Regions from separate parts of the Desulfitobacterium elongatum genome, predicted to be linked through region 4. Evidence: riboswitches for the same ligand, from Rfam matches in the RefSeq annotation. Region 4 holds a riboswitch; each other region holds the start of a gene.
The links. Region 4 has a riboswitch for cyclic di-GMP ahead of ACZ42W_RS08465 (DNRLRE domain-containing protein). Riboswitches for the same ligand answer to the same signal wherever they lie in the genome.
Positions count from the first base shown of each region.

Region 1 (3,209 bases), 2.0 Mb from region 4:
TCGGAAGACGGGTGTTTTCCAGTACTTAGCGGTAAAAGCAGTTCAGATTTCGAAAGGTGAACCAATCCGGATATTAATTTCTTTAGCTACGATTACAGCACTTCTTTCGGCCTTCCTTGACAATGTCACCACGGTTTTACTTATTGTTCCCATTACCTTCACTATCGCAGGAGCTATGGGACTCAACCCAATCCCCTTCCTCATGAGTCAGATTTTAGCGAGCAATATTGGCGGAACAGCCACATTAATCGGGGATCCACCCAACATCATGATTGGAAGTCAAACTCATCTTGGATTTATGGACTTTTTAGTCAACCTAACTCCTGTGATTATTGTCATACATATCGTCACTATGCTAATTTTCTATTTTCTCTATCGCAATAAACTAAAAGTGAGTGACGAGGTGAAACAAAAAGTTACGCAAGTTAACCCTCTTGAAGAGATCAAAGATTATGCGCTCTTAAGAAAGAGTCTTTTAGTTCTTGGTTTGACAATCCTTGGATTCATACTTCATCAGATGTTGCATTTAGAGTCCGCCACGATTGCCCTGTCTGGCGCAGCTCTTTTGATGCTCATTTCAAAGGAGGAACCAGAAGATATATTCCTATCAATTGAATGGCCCTCACTCTTCTTTTTTGCAGGGCTATTCATCGTCGTCGGTGGTTTAGTTGAGACCGGGTTAATTAACCGACTTGCTCAATGGGCACTCAATGTAACTGCCGGGAACTTCAAACTCACGGGAATGCTCATTCTATGGCTCTCAGCCATTGCCTCCGCCTTTGTCGATAATATTCCCTTTGTCGCTACGATGATTCCGTTAATTCATCAAATGGGAACCCTTGGCGGAATGACCCCAGAAGCCCTCGAACCGCTTTGGTGGGCCTTATCACTTGGAGCCTGCCTTGGTGGAAACGGAACGATTATTGGAGCTTCAGCCAATGTCATTGTGGCAGGTTTAGCAGAGAAGAATGGCTATAAAATGACCTTCGCCGGTTTTATGAAACTAGCCTTTCCACTAATGCTCGTGTCTATTGTTATTTCTACGGGTTATCTTCTTTTGTTTTACTTCTAGAATAAGGATTACGTTCGTCTAGGTTTTAAACCAAAAAATCGTATAACTTGAGCGACATCGACATTTTATGGTATAATGAAAGTGCCTTTAATAATTGAAAACGTGTTCTTGTGTTGGGGTAAACTTCGCGAAAGCGAAGGACGCTAAAGCTATGGGTCTACGGCTGCATGAATAACTAACATCAGCTAGGATCGCCAAGCTACAAGTCTTTGAACTTCTCAGGGGAGAGCAGTTCCTTATTGGACTGCTCTCTTTCTATTTTTGTTTTTTAAGAATTAGTCTGATTGAAAGGAGGATAAACTTAGCTTAAAGAGCTGCAGCAACACAATTCCTGTTAAAATAATATAATCGTAAAATGGAGGTTTCTTATGACGCTCATACTAACCTGTGTAATTTTCCTAGTCGCCTATACTTTTATTGTCTTCGAGAAGATTCCTCGTGCCGTTGCAGCGGCCTCTGGTGCAGCACTCCTCGTCCTGTTTGGAGTTTTATCACAAGAAACTGCGATTCATCATATTGATTGGAATACACTGGGTCTCCTCATAGGGATGATGATTATTGTCGATATCACCCGACGCTCTGGTGTCTTTGGTTTTCTGGCTATCTGGGTTGCTAAAAAGGTGGGAGGAAATCCCACCAAACTTTTGCTAGCGCTTTCCTTACTCACTGCTATATTATCTGCTTTTCTCGACAATGTAACCACGGTTCTTCTGATTGTCCCTGTCGCTATTGCCATTGCTGATACCTTGAAAATTAATCCAACTCCCTTTCTGCTCACTCAGATTCTAGCCAGTAATATTGGTGGAACAGCTACCCTCATTGGGGATCCCCCTAATATTATGATTTCCGGACCTGCTGGACTTTCCTTTGGCGACTTTATCCTAAACTTAGCTCCTCCAGTAATTATTATTCTCGCCGTTACACTCCTTGGCTTCTACTTTGTCTATCGCCGCGAATTAACTACGGATCAAGAGTCAATTGAACAGTTGATGAAACAAAATGAATTAGACTATATCAAGGATTGGGCTTTACTGAAGAAGTCTCTTCTCGTTCTTGGATTGACTATCCTTGGTTTTATTCTCCATTCTGTTCTCCACGTTGAGAGTGCAACGATTGCTCTGACAGGCGCGATGCTCTTGATGATCCTCAGTCACGAAGAGCCTGAAGAGGTATTTTTAGCGATCGAATGGCCTACAATCTTCTTCTTTGCCGGATTATTTATCTTGGTCGGAGGACTTGTTGAAGTGGGAGTTCTTGACCGAGTTGCCAATTGGAGCATAGGCTTAACCGGTGGCGATCCCTTCCTGATGGCCATACTCATCCTCTGGATTTCCGCAATCTTCTCTGCCTTTGTGGATAACATTCCCTTTGTGGCAACCATGATTCCACTTATTCAAAAACTAGGGACCCTCGGTGATTTCGGCCCTGAGGAAATAAAGCCCTTGTGGTGGGCTTTGGCCCTTGGTGCTTGCCTCGGTGGAAACGGTTCCTTAGTCGGTGCCTCAGCCAATGTTATTGTCGCAGGAATTGCTGAGAAGAATGGCTTACCTATTACCTATAAGCAGTTCTTAAAAATAGGTTTTCCCTTTATGATTGTCTCGGTAATCATTGCAACTGGATACATTCTTCTGAGGTACTATTAAGCTGTTCCGCCGTTTTCGCCACTTCTAATTGCACTAGCCGTTTGTTCCTTAGATGCGCTCACTAATATTTTGTTAATCTATTTTGCAAGTCAATTCTTGAGTTTTTTCAAGAAATATGTTAGCCTATCAATAAGGCTTTCGAAGAGCAAAGGCGCTCTTTAGAGATTTCTGATCAAGGGAATCCTATTGAGGGCCTTTTTCTGTTTTTTGTTAACAGAAATTAGGGAGGAAAATGAGATGGATATCTTTGGACTGAACGTTTTTAATGACGCGGCAATGAGAGAACGACTACCCAAATACACGTATAAAGCATTACGAAAAACGATTGACGAAGGACTGCCTCTTAAACCAGAGATTGCTGAGGTCGTCGCTAATGCAATGAAAGACTGGGCCATTGAAAAAGGGGCCACGCACTACACCCACTGGTTCCAACCTATGACAGGTTTCACAGCGGAAAAACATGACTCCTTCATTTCCCCAACTGACGATGGACG
Region 1 covers NZ_AP038772.1:3,814,295-3,817,503, forward strand. Annotated here, with positions in the region: gene ACZ42W_RS18110 (ArsB/NhaD family transporter) at 1-1,072, shown strand, start outside; cyclic di-GMP riboswitch class I at 1,180-1,279, shown strand; gene ACZ42W_RS18115 (ArsB/NhaD family transporter) at 1,441-2,715, shown strand; gene ACZ42W_RS18120 (glutamine synthetase III family protein) at 2,953-3,209, shown strand, end outside.
Region 1: it holds a riboswitch for cyclic di-GMP, as region 4 does, so the genes downstream of both, ACZ42W_RS18115 (ArsB/NhaD family transporter) here and ACZ42W_RS08465 (DNRLRE domain-containing protein) in region 4, are expected to answer to the same signal.

Region 2 (3,209 bases), 1.2 Mb from region 4:
TAATCACTCTTATAAAGCCCGGTTAGCAAGTCAGTATGGGACGCTAAATGTATATCGAGCAGATTGCGGGATAGAATACCGGATAACAGTCCTTCCTCCTGAACCAATAACACATCCAATCCTGTATCTTCAAAAAGTTCTTTGGCCTCCCAAAGCGGCATTTCTGCAGGAATGATTACTGGTTCCTGGCACATAGCGTCGGCAACAATTCTATTGGGATGCGTTCTCAGTAAATCCTTGTATGTTATTACTCCAACCAGATTATCTGCGTCCATTACCGGACAACAACCATTTCCCGATTCCAATAGATATGACCTAATCTTGGACACTCCATCCAAAACATTAACCGCTGAAAATTCTTTAGAATAGATATTTGCAACTCGCTTCACGTTTATCATAAATCGATAGATTTGCTGACGTGCACAGTTATGTTGACATGGGCTTTAATAATCATGCTTGCGTCAACTATCCTTTCTCCCTCCTCAATAATAAATTGACTTAATTTTTCTTCCTCGATCATCTTGATAAGAGCATTGCGTACTACGATGGCCTCTATGACCGGGTGATTAACCTTAATGATTTTGTATTGATCTGGGCTAAGGACATCGACCATCCTTTTCACTGCCTCCGGACCGATAGGTGCATCTCGACCCACAATTAAAACGTCTTGCATGGGAGGCATTTCAAATTCAGTAAGGTGCATTTGAATCTCTGCTCTTTTGGGTTCTTTCACAATACCCACGGTAAGACCTCCATTTGAAAAATATATTTTAACCCTAGAATTAGTTTATCTCAAATAATCATTACCATTCTTAATAAAAAACACCGCCTGGCTGCGGTTCAACTCACAAACTCGTGAAGTGCAATTATGAATCACTCCAGACCAATTTTCAACACATTATTTGTATCATAATCCATAATCTACTATTTTTCAACTATTTCTGAAATTTTAATTCTTACCAGGAAGGCAGTTTGAATAATAGCCCCCACTAATTTTCATCTTAGCCGCATTTGGTCCAATCTCCGTTATAACCTCCCTTCTGTATTAAATTTCATATATAGACAATTTACGCTAAAGGCTTTATAATTTTTAAAACAATGGAAATATTTATCATACTATGAAGAGCAAAATTGTCGAAAGACAATGACGCAAAGCTAAAGGGTCTAATGCATTAGCAATGATAGCCAGCTGCCAGGAGATTTACTTCCTGGTATTTTATTTTTCTAATTGGTTACGTTTATTCCATTTACACCAAAGGTTTTGAACAAAGAATTAAACCACACTAAATTTGGAATGGATTCGCACGGGGTTAAACAGTTTGTATAACTGGGGGGTTAAACTTGAAGAAAATACTTGTGGCTGACGACGAAAGAGCCTTAAGGATGCTAATTACCGGAACATTGGAAATAGGTGACTTTTCAGTGGTTGAAGCCGATAATGGCATGGATGCTTGGAAAATAATTACCCAGGAAAGACTCGATCTTGTGATTCTAGATGTTATGATGCCGGGAATGACAGGTTATGAAGTTTGCCGATTGATCAAATCTACCCATGGACTGCAGAAAATTAAAGTAATAATCCTTACGGCTAAGGGACAGCAATCCGATAAAGAGGCAGCGCGGGAGGCACTTGCTGACTTTTATATCGCCAAACCGTTTAGCCCGGCCCAGCTGTTATCTATTGTGGAAGAGATTTTGGGAGATTAAAAAATATGAAGAGAAAAATCATATATAGAAACGTTTTAATGGCGGAACAACTGCGTAGGGAAAACGATGAACTGGCATACCTCAATGCTCAACTCATAAATAAACAAGCTGAGCTCCAGGAACAGAAAGCAATCGTCGAAGAACTCAATGCCCAATTAGAAAAGGAAAGCAACAAGAATCAAAAGCAAAAGGATACCCTGCAGGCGATCATCGACTCAATAGAGACCGGTATCGCCATGATTGATACTACTGGCAAAACAATCTTTATGAATAAGTTTTGGCGAAGGATCTTTCGTTACGATAATGGGAACGATGGTATGCATACTAGCTCGTGGGGCAATTTTGATGCCGACAGTTTAATCCGAAAGGTTGTTGCCGGGTCGACTAACGCCGAGCAAATACTAGCAAGGCTAAGTGAGTCGCTGGATAACTTTGATAAAAATTACCGAGAGGAATTAGAATATAGTGAATTTGCACATAGGTACTGCAGGATCTCTTCAGAACCTTGCCACTCCTCCGACAACCAAGCACTTGGACGGATTTTCCGTTTCCGAGATATTACTCGTTATAAGGAAATTGATTTACTCAAATCGGAATTGATCAGCACTGTGAGTCATGAACTGAGGACCCCAATGAGTAGTATTATGGGTTTTTCTGAACTGCTTTTGACTCGTCAGTTGTCACCGGAGCGTTCAAAGCAATACATTGAGATAATTCACGAACAAGCCGACCGATTAACAAAGCTCATTAGTGACTTCTTAGACATCCAGCGCATGGAAAGTGGCAAGCAAATCTTCGACAAGCAGCGCATCAATTTTGAAGAGGTCATTAGTCAAACAAGTGAATTATTTGGCAATACCGGAGAAAAACATAAGATTATTTTTAACTTCGACCAATTAGAACCCATTTTCATTTATGGTGATCGTGATAAATTGTTACAAGTAATGTCCAATCTATTGTCCAACGCCATTAAATATAGCCCCCGGGGAGGAGAAATTTCCATCAGAGTTCTAGTCCATGATGATATGCTTCAAGTCAGTATTACGGATCATGGTTTAGGGATACCTGAGGAAGCAAAAACAAAGCTTTTTGAAAAGTTCTTCAGAGTGAATAATAACGACCGCCGTGAAATTGGTGGGACAGGATTGGGGTTGGCCATTTGCAAGGAAATTATACAAGCTCATAATGGGATAATCTGGGTTGAGTCACTCTATGGCGTGGGAAGTACTTTCCATTTTACTCTTCCGATTGAGCAACCAGCTTCATCATGGTCTCAAAGCACCTTTATAATTAAAGAACACCCTATGATCAACGAATATGGAAAACATTCAATTCTGATTGTTGAAGATGATGAGAATTTAGCGAACCTAGTTGAAACAATTCTTAAAGAAGACGGTTTTACCATACATACTGTAAACAGTGGAGAAGAGGCCCTTAGATTAATTGATCAAGTTAATTACAAAATAATTATTTTGGATATCAAATTAGCCGGGAAGCTTACG
Region 2 covers NZ_AP038772.1:595,927-599,135, reverse strand. Annotated here, with positions in the region: gene ACZ42W_RS02685 (GGDEF domain-containing protein) at 1-275, opposite strand, end outside; partial or broken gene ACZ42W_RS02680 (hypothetical protein) at 285-398, opposite strand; gene ACZ42W_RS02675 (hypothetical protein) at 395-742, opposite strand; cyclic di-GMP riboswitch class I at 1,115-1,197, shown strand; gene ACZ42W_RS02670 (response regulator transcription factor) at 1,342-1,707, shown strand; gene ACZ42W_RS02665 (ATP-binding protein) at 1,713-3,209, shown strand, end outside.
Region 2: it holds a riboswitch for cyclic di-GMP, as region 4 does, so the genes downstream of both, ACZ42W_RS02670 (response regulator transcription factor) here and ACZ42W_RS08465 (DNRLRE domain-containing protein) in region 4, are expected to answer to the same signal.

Region 3 (3,209 bases), 2.1 Mb from region 4:
TTGGGCAACTATCCACAATCACCAAGGTGCAGACTGGGGTTTCTTGGGGATATGCCATGGTAGCCTTACTCGCAATTTTTAATGCAGGTGGCAGAATCTTAGCGGGTTGGCTTTCAGATCGAATCGGAAGAAGCTGGACGATGCGAATTTTCTTCACCTTACAAGCTCTGAATATGATTGCCTTTAACTTCTATGACACCCCGGCCCTCATTGCCTGCGGTGCCTCACTCGCTGGACTCAGCTATGGTTCACTCCTTTCCCTTTTCCCCTCAGCGACCTATGACTTCTTTGGCACAAAAAACGGTGGAGTTAATTACGGTCTCGTCTTCACGGCTTGGGGAGTAGGAGGAGTACTCGGACCACTGATGGCAGGTGCGGTCGTGGACCTCACCAAAAACTACTTCATCGCCTACCTCATTGCTGCTTCACTTTGCCTAGTTGCTACTCTCCTCACCTTCCTCTTGAAAGCGAAACCCATTGAAACAGCATCTGGTGAGCGAATACTCGTCCAAGAAGCATGTGAATAATTTTTGGTAGTCTAAGGAGTCACTCCACTATATTTTGGGTGACTCCTTTTTCAATAACTTTCAGACGAAGAATTGACTTATTGTCATTCGCAGAAACCCTAGGATAAGCTCACTCCAAATCTAAAGGGCAGGTAGATAACATTGCCTCGTTTCTCATACATAAAATGTGTTGAATTCTTTGATAAAATTGAATCTATGGCTCCTGTAGGTTCTTTAGTTACTGTGGTTGAAAGAGGTGATATGTGTGCTGTTGTTTCTGGAAATTCCTTCAGAAGCATTGCAACTTTCGTAAGCTCTACCGTTATATCCACCCGTAATTGGTGCCCGATAAAATAACGTTCTAAGCTAGCCCGACTCATGTGCGCTAACCTTTGTGAAACGTTTTTTTCTGTCAACTCTAGCAATTCCCCACTGAATTCCTGATAGGCTGGATATAATCGCAAAAATTCAGAGAGAACTTCCTTTGTTTTCTGCCTTAAGCTTGTATAGGGCATCATCGATTTTCACCTCTCTTTTATAGAGTCATAACTCCAAGTGTATACCTCTAGTTCTATTATCAAATTTTCCCAGTTTCTTTTCGTCAATCCAAAGGATACCTTTTAGGTTACCCATTGGGTGCATATCGTAATATCTCTATGGATAACTATGTCCCTCTTTAGAAGTATATGAATAATACTTTTGTCTACTTGAAGTTTATAAATTAAAAAACGCCCATAGTGGAGCGAACAAAAAAGAAGAGCATCTAATGCCCAGAATGAACGCGCATTTAATGCTCTTTTACTCATAATCTTAGGAGTTAGTTATTCATCATGTTCCATAGCTGCTTTAAGCTCTTGTACTACTGTAGTCAAATGATCCAGTTTTTTCTCGAATTTAACCAAGAGATAAGTCGAGACGGCTATTGGGAAGCCAAAGTTACCCAGCAATGTAAACCAAAGACCGTTTTCATCACCTGGCATAGAAACTCCCTCCCATCTATTTATAAAAAGACGGACTCCATTACTCTTATCACCTCCCCACCCATCATTTTTCCGTTGAGTAACCGCCCCTAGATAAGATCAACTAGACTTCAGACAAGAATTAAAAGCTCCACTAGAAGTTAGTTTTCTTTACCTTGGAAGAAGCCGCTGCCCTTATGGAGACAAAAAAACTGCCTTATAAGGGCAGAAAGGGAATTTTTACGTAACTGTAGCCAGGCTATCATAGTGCATCTACGCACCTTAGACCCTAACGGCTTTGCGTCCCCAACTTTCGGTGAGTTTGCCCTTTTTACACCATATACAATTAAAATCTCTAGTAGGTTTAAAAAACTAAGGTTTGAATTTAGGCGTATACAATAATGTCCATGAGAGGCTGGAACTCGAAACCCACTGCAGCTAAAGTGAACGCGATAACTAGTCCCACGATGATAAACTTCTTCATTGATATCCCCCCTTTGATACCATAATAAACCAAATCCAGAACACCTTTGTGATGAGAATCCTGTCGCAATTGGCGGTCGTTTCCTCCATCTGCTTTTTTCTCCCCTATTCAGCAGAAATCTTGAGAAAAACTTCTTTCTGCTCTTATTTTTGTCAATTATTCTTAGTCCTAAATTAACGTACGAAGCCGATTTTAGCAGGGGATTACTAGGCAGATGGCAAATTAAACCATAAGTGTATTGATTGTCACTTGAGGGGGCGGGAACATGGATCAACGTTTTGACCAACTTCTCCAGAGTCAAGAGCTTAGCTTGTCCGAACTTGCTCGATGCTCTCAGATTACGCCAGGATATTTATCCAAAATTTTTAATGGCAAAATCTCTAACGTGAGTCTAGGTATTTTAGCTAGAATTTCTAAACAACTTGGTCTTCCCGTGGAGGATCTCGTTAGAATGATAAAAGAGGAAAACTTTTTACCCAAGGCTTTAAATCCTATAACAAGTACCGGAACACAGCCTCAATCCTTTGAAGAAGCTGTTCAGAGTGCGCTTGATGCTCTCGAATCCGATGACAATGAAGGGTTCTACTCTTGGTCTGAAAGAATTAGATATATACCTTCTCCCTTACAGAAAAACTATGAGAAATGGTTTGAGGGGCTTCAGTTAGCCTATGAAAACCTCTATGATTCTGCACTTGAAAAGTTTCTATCTGCCCAAGGATTTAAAGCTCGCTCCGCTCTAGAAAGGCGCTTCAAGGCAAAAATCATCTCTGGAATTGCGAGCCTTTACCTTGGCCAAGGGAATTATAAGAAGGCCCTTTCCATGTTTCGAAAAAGTCTCATGACTTGGGAGGAAGGGGTCCACTCAGGGACAGTCTACCTTAATATGGGGACCCTCAATCGAAGAAATGGTGCATACAACTCTGCTGAACTTTGTTATCGTTCAGCCCTTTTGACCCCAGTCCCCTATATCCAGCTTCTGGGCTATGCTGCGTTAGGACAACTCTATATGGATCAGAAAAGACTTCCTGAGGCACGCGCAGCACTATTGCAAGGTTATTGCTTGGCCAAGAATTTACCTGGAGATCGAGGGAAAGGAGAACTTTTCTGCAACCTGGGAAAGTACTATAAGGAAATCTGGCGCATAGAAAAGGCAACCGGACTCTTAAAACGTGGTCTCATCTATACCACAACACCCACTTCTAAGAGAACACGACAGTATTTATTAACTGAACTTATCGACGCTTACTTTACGTCTAAAGG
Region 3 covers NZ_AP038772.1:4,495,486-4,498,694, forward strand. Annotated here, with positions in the region: gene ACZ42W_RS21120 (OFA family MFS transporter) at 1-527, shown strand, start outside; gene ACZ42W_RS21125 (hypothetical protein) at 626-1,024, opposite strand; gene ACZ42W_RS21130 (YvrJ family protein) at 1,328-1,486, opposite strand; cyclic di-GMP riboswitch class I at 1,712-1,802, opposite strand; gene ACZ42W_RS21135 (tetratricopeptide repeat protein) at 2,215-3,209, shown strand, end outside.
Region 3: it holds a riboswitch for cyclic di-GMP, as region 4 does, so the genes downstream of both, ACZ42W_RS21130 (YvrJ family protein) here and ACZ42W_RS08465 (DNRLRE domain-containing protein) in region 4, are expected to answer to the same signal.

Region 4 (3,209 bases):
ACTGAGCGTTTTATCTCCTTAAAAGAGCTACTTTTTTACCGCTGGTTTGGTAAATACGTAGTCGATACCTCAATTGCGACAAGCTCGGGACTTTATAATGTTCATCAGATGACTTGGGACGAAGAAATTTTAAGACGCATCGGAGTACGAGCAGATCAACTTTCTGAGATTGTGCCAACGACTACAGTGTTTGAAGGATTGAAAGAAGAAGTTTTAATAAAACTAGGTTTGGACTCGAAAGTCAAAGTGGTCATCGGAGCGGGGGACGGGGTACTCTCCAGTTTAGGTGCTGGAGCGATTGACCCAGGTGAGGTTACGGTTATGATCGGAACGAGTGGAGCTGCACGGATTACGGTGGATAAACCCACTTTAGATCGATTGGGACGGACGTGGTGTTATTATCTGTCACCGAATGCTTGGGTTGTCGGTGGAGCAATTAACAATGCTGGACTCACGTTACAATGGGTACGCCAGAATTGGCTACATGGAATTAGTTTTGAAGAAGTTGAAAAACTTGCAGCTACTACGCGAACTGGATCAGATGGACTGATGCTTATGCCCTTTCTGACGGGTGAGCGCTCTCCAAATTGGAATTCCGATATCCGAGCAGCATTAATAGGGCTAGACTTTGCTCATGGACCAGGACATTTTGCTCGGGCTGCTATGGAAGGAGTGGCTTACAGGATTAGAAGCGTTTACGAACCGATTCAGGAGATGGCTGGAAAAGTGACTTCACTTCGGATTGGCGGGGGATTTATGGCTTCTCCAACGTGGGTACAGATTGTAGCAGACGTCCTAAATCAACCACTTGAAGCGCTCGGTGAGCCGCAAGGATCGGCTTTTGGAGCTGTTCTTCTTGCCTGGCTATCTTTAGGGAAAATCTCTGCTTTGAGCGAAAGTAGGCGTTTTATGAAGGTGGACCGTGTAATCAAGCCTCAAAAGGCACAGGTAGAATTATATAATTCAGAGTACATAAAGTACAAAGAACTCTATGATAAAATCTACGTTAGCTTGTAAGCTGCTTTAGAGAAAAGCCTTTAAAGATATCGCAGCAAAGGCAAATCTATATCTAATCTTCTTATTACGACACATTTCGCTAAAGGTGTATGGTATTCTGTTACAAGTTGGTTAAACAACCAAGTTGTAACAGAATTTTTTTAATTTAATAGGCAAATCCACTGAAAGGTGGAGACGCAAAGCTATGGGTCTAAGGCTATAGAGCTATGATTGCCAAGTTGCTGATTATGAGCAGAATTATAATTATGTTTTTAGCTTTTCTCCCAAATAGGAGAAAAGCTTTTTTTTATTTATTAAAAAGAAAGAGATTTGGAGGAAAGAAATGTTTGGGAAGTTCAATAAGAAGGTAATTAGTGTGCTACTGATGACTTGTTTTCTCTGGAATACCATATATTTAGATTTTGCCTTAGCAGGGAATTCCATTAGTACAAATGGTGAAAAAGGAAAATATTATGGTAATCCTTGCCCTTAAAGGAGAAAGTAAAAGATGTTTCCCTTGCTAAAGGGAAAACAGAAAAGCCTAAAAAGCTTCCACAAGTTAGTCAAAAGAAAAAACCTCACGAATTAAGTATTGCCAAAGGGAAAGAAATCATCGAGAAAAGAACTGAAAATAGCAAGACCTTTAAAAATGATCAAGGACAAAAAACCTTTCTCTATCTTAACAAAATTCATTTCAAAGATGCATCAGGGGCCTTACTTGACATTGACAACACTTTAGTGCCTGTGAAGGGCAATAATCTAACCTCGAAGACAGAGGCAAAGGGCGATTTAGTAGCCGAACAAGGTAAAAATCGATCAAAGAATGAAGCAGACAGCGAAGCAAGTGATAAAGCAAACATTAAAGGTGAAAATGTGAGTTCGGTCTATGAAAATAAAGCAAATGATTATAAGGTGCGTTTTCCAGCAATTATAAACAAGGAATTGCCGATTCAGGTCGAAAAGGGCGATGTTACCCTTAATCTTATTCCGTTAGAAGGGGATTACAGCCAAAGCGCAATTAACGAGAATGCTATTCTCTACAATGATGTCTTTGATGGAATTGATGTCCAATATACCGTTCTCAACACGAAAGTCAAAGAAGATATTATCCTTAATAATTACGTGGATAAAAACACGTTTAGCTTTGCAGTGGACACATCTGGTTTAGAGTTGAGGGAAGAGAGTGGATCAATATTCGGCTATGAAAAGGGCAGTACTACACCATCATGGGTGTTGTCTGCACCGTACATGATCGATGGCAATGGAGTAATTTCGGGTAAGGTCGAAATTCAGCTTGATAAAAATCTTTTTACTAAAGATCAGATTATAATCACAGCTGATAAAGAGTGGTTGGAAGCACCAGAACGCGCATATCCTGTCAAAATTGATCCTTCAATTACGCTTGGAAGCGAACAGCTTCAGGATACTACCGTGGAACAAGGTTCTCCAAACGTTTATACAGATAATCCTTATTCCTATATCGGCTATGATGATGGAATCAAAAGTGGTAATATAGCAAATTTTATTGAAGCTCATTTAAGGACTCGGACGTTCCTCAAATTCAATCTTCCAAATATTGGTGAGGACCAAGAAGTCAAATCTGCTTCCCTCCAAATGTACAAATATACCAGCTGGAGCAATACCTCTAGGGCTATCGAACTTCAACGTATAAAACAACCTTTCTCCATCTCGGGACTAACCTGGAATAACCAGCCTCAGGAAACCCAGTATGAGACGGAGACGACGATTGATGGCTCTGTAGGGTATGTGGGTTGGGATATGACTCAGCTGATGAAGGATTGGTATAGCGGAGCGCCCAATAATGGAGTTGTCCTGCGGTATACCTATGAGACCGAGCAGGCAGAGGTTTTTGCCTCAGCAGATAACACCTCTTTTCCAACTCCCTATGTCGAAATCACGTATGAGGATAGCGAAGAGATCGACTCGGATATGCCCTTGATTAGACCTGAAATTAATCTACGCCCATATGCCGCAGCGAGCAATGATGGGTTGCTTCAATTTATCGGCTTGACCGCAGATGGGATGGCAAAGCCACACACCATTTTGGAATACATGACTGTTCCTGATAATAGTGACGGCTTTGCTGGCAGTGTCGAACCGGATGGGAATTATGTCTATCCGGACTTTAATCCCGAAGATATCCCGGGGCTTGAGGAACTGATTTCGAATGGAGGCTCCTTCAATCAATATGC
Region 4 covers NZ_AP038772.1:1,778,818-1,782,026, forward strand. Annotated here, with positions in the region: gene ACZ42W_RS08460 (gluconokinase) at 1-1,017, shown strand, start outside; cyclic di-GMP riboswitch class I at 1,159-1,243, shown strand; gene ACZ42W_RS08465 (DNRLRE domain-containing protein) at 1,480-3,209, shown strand, end outside.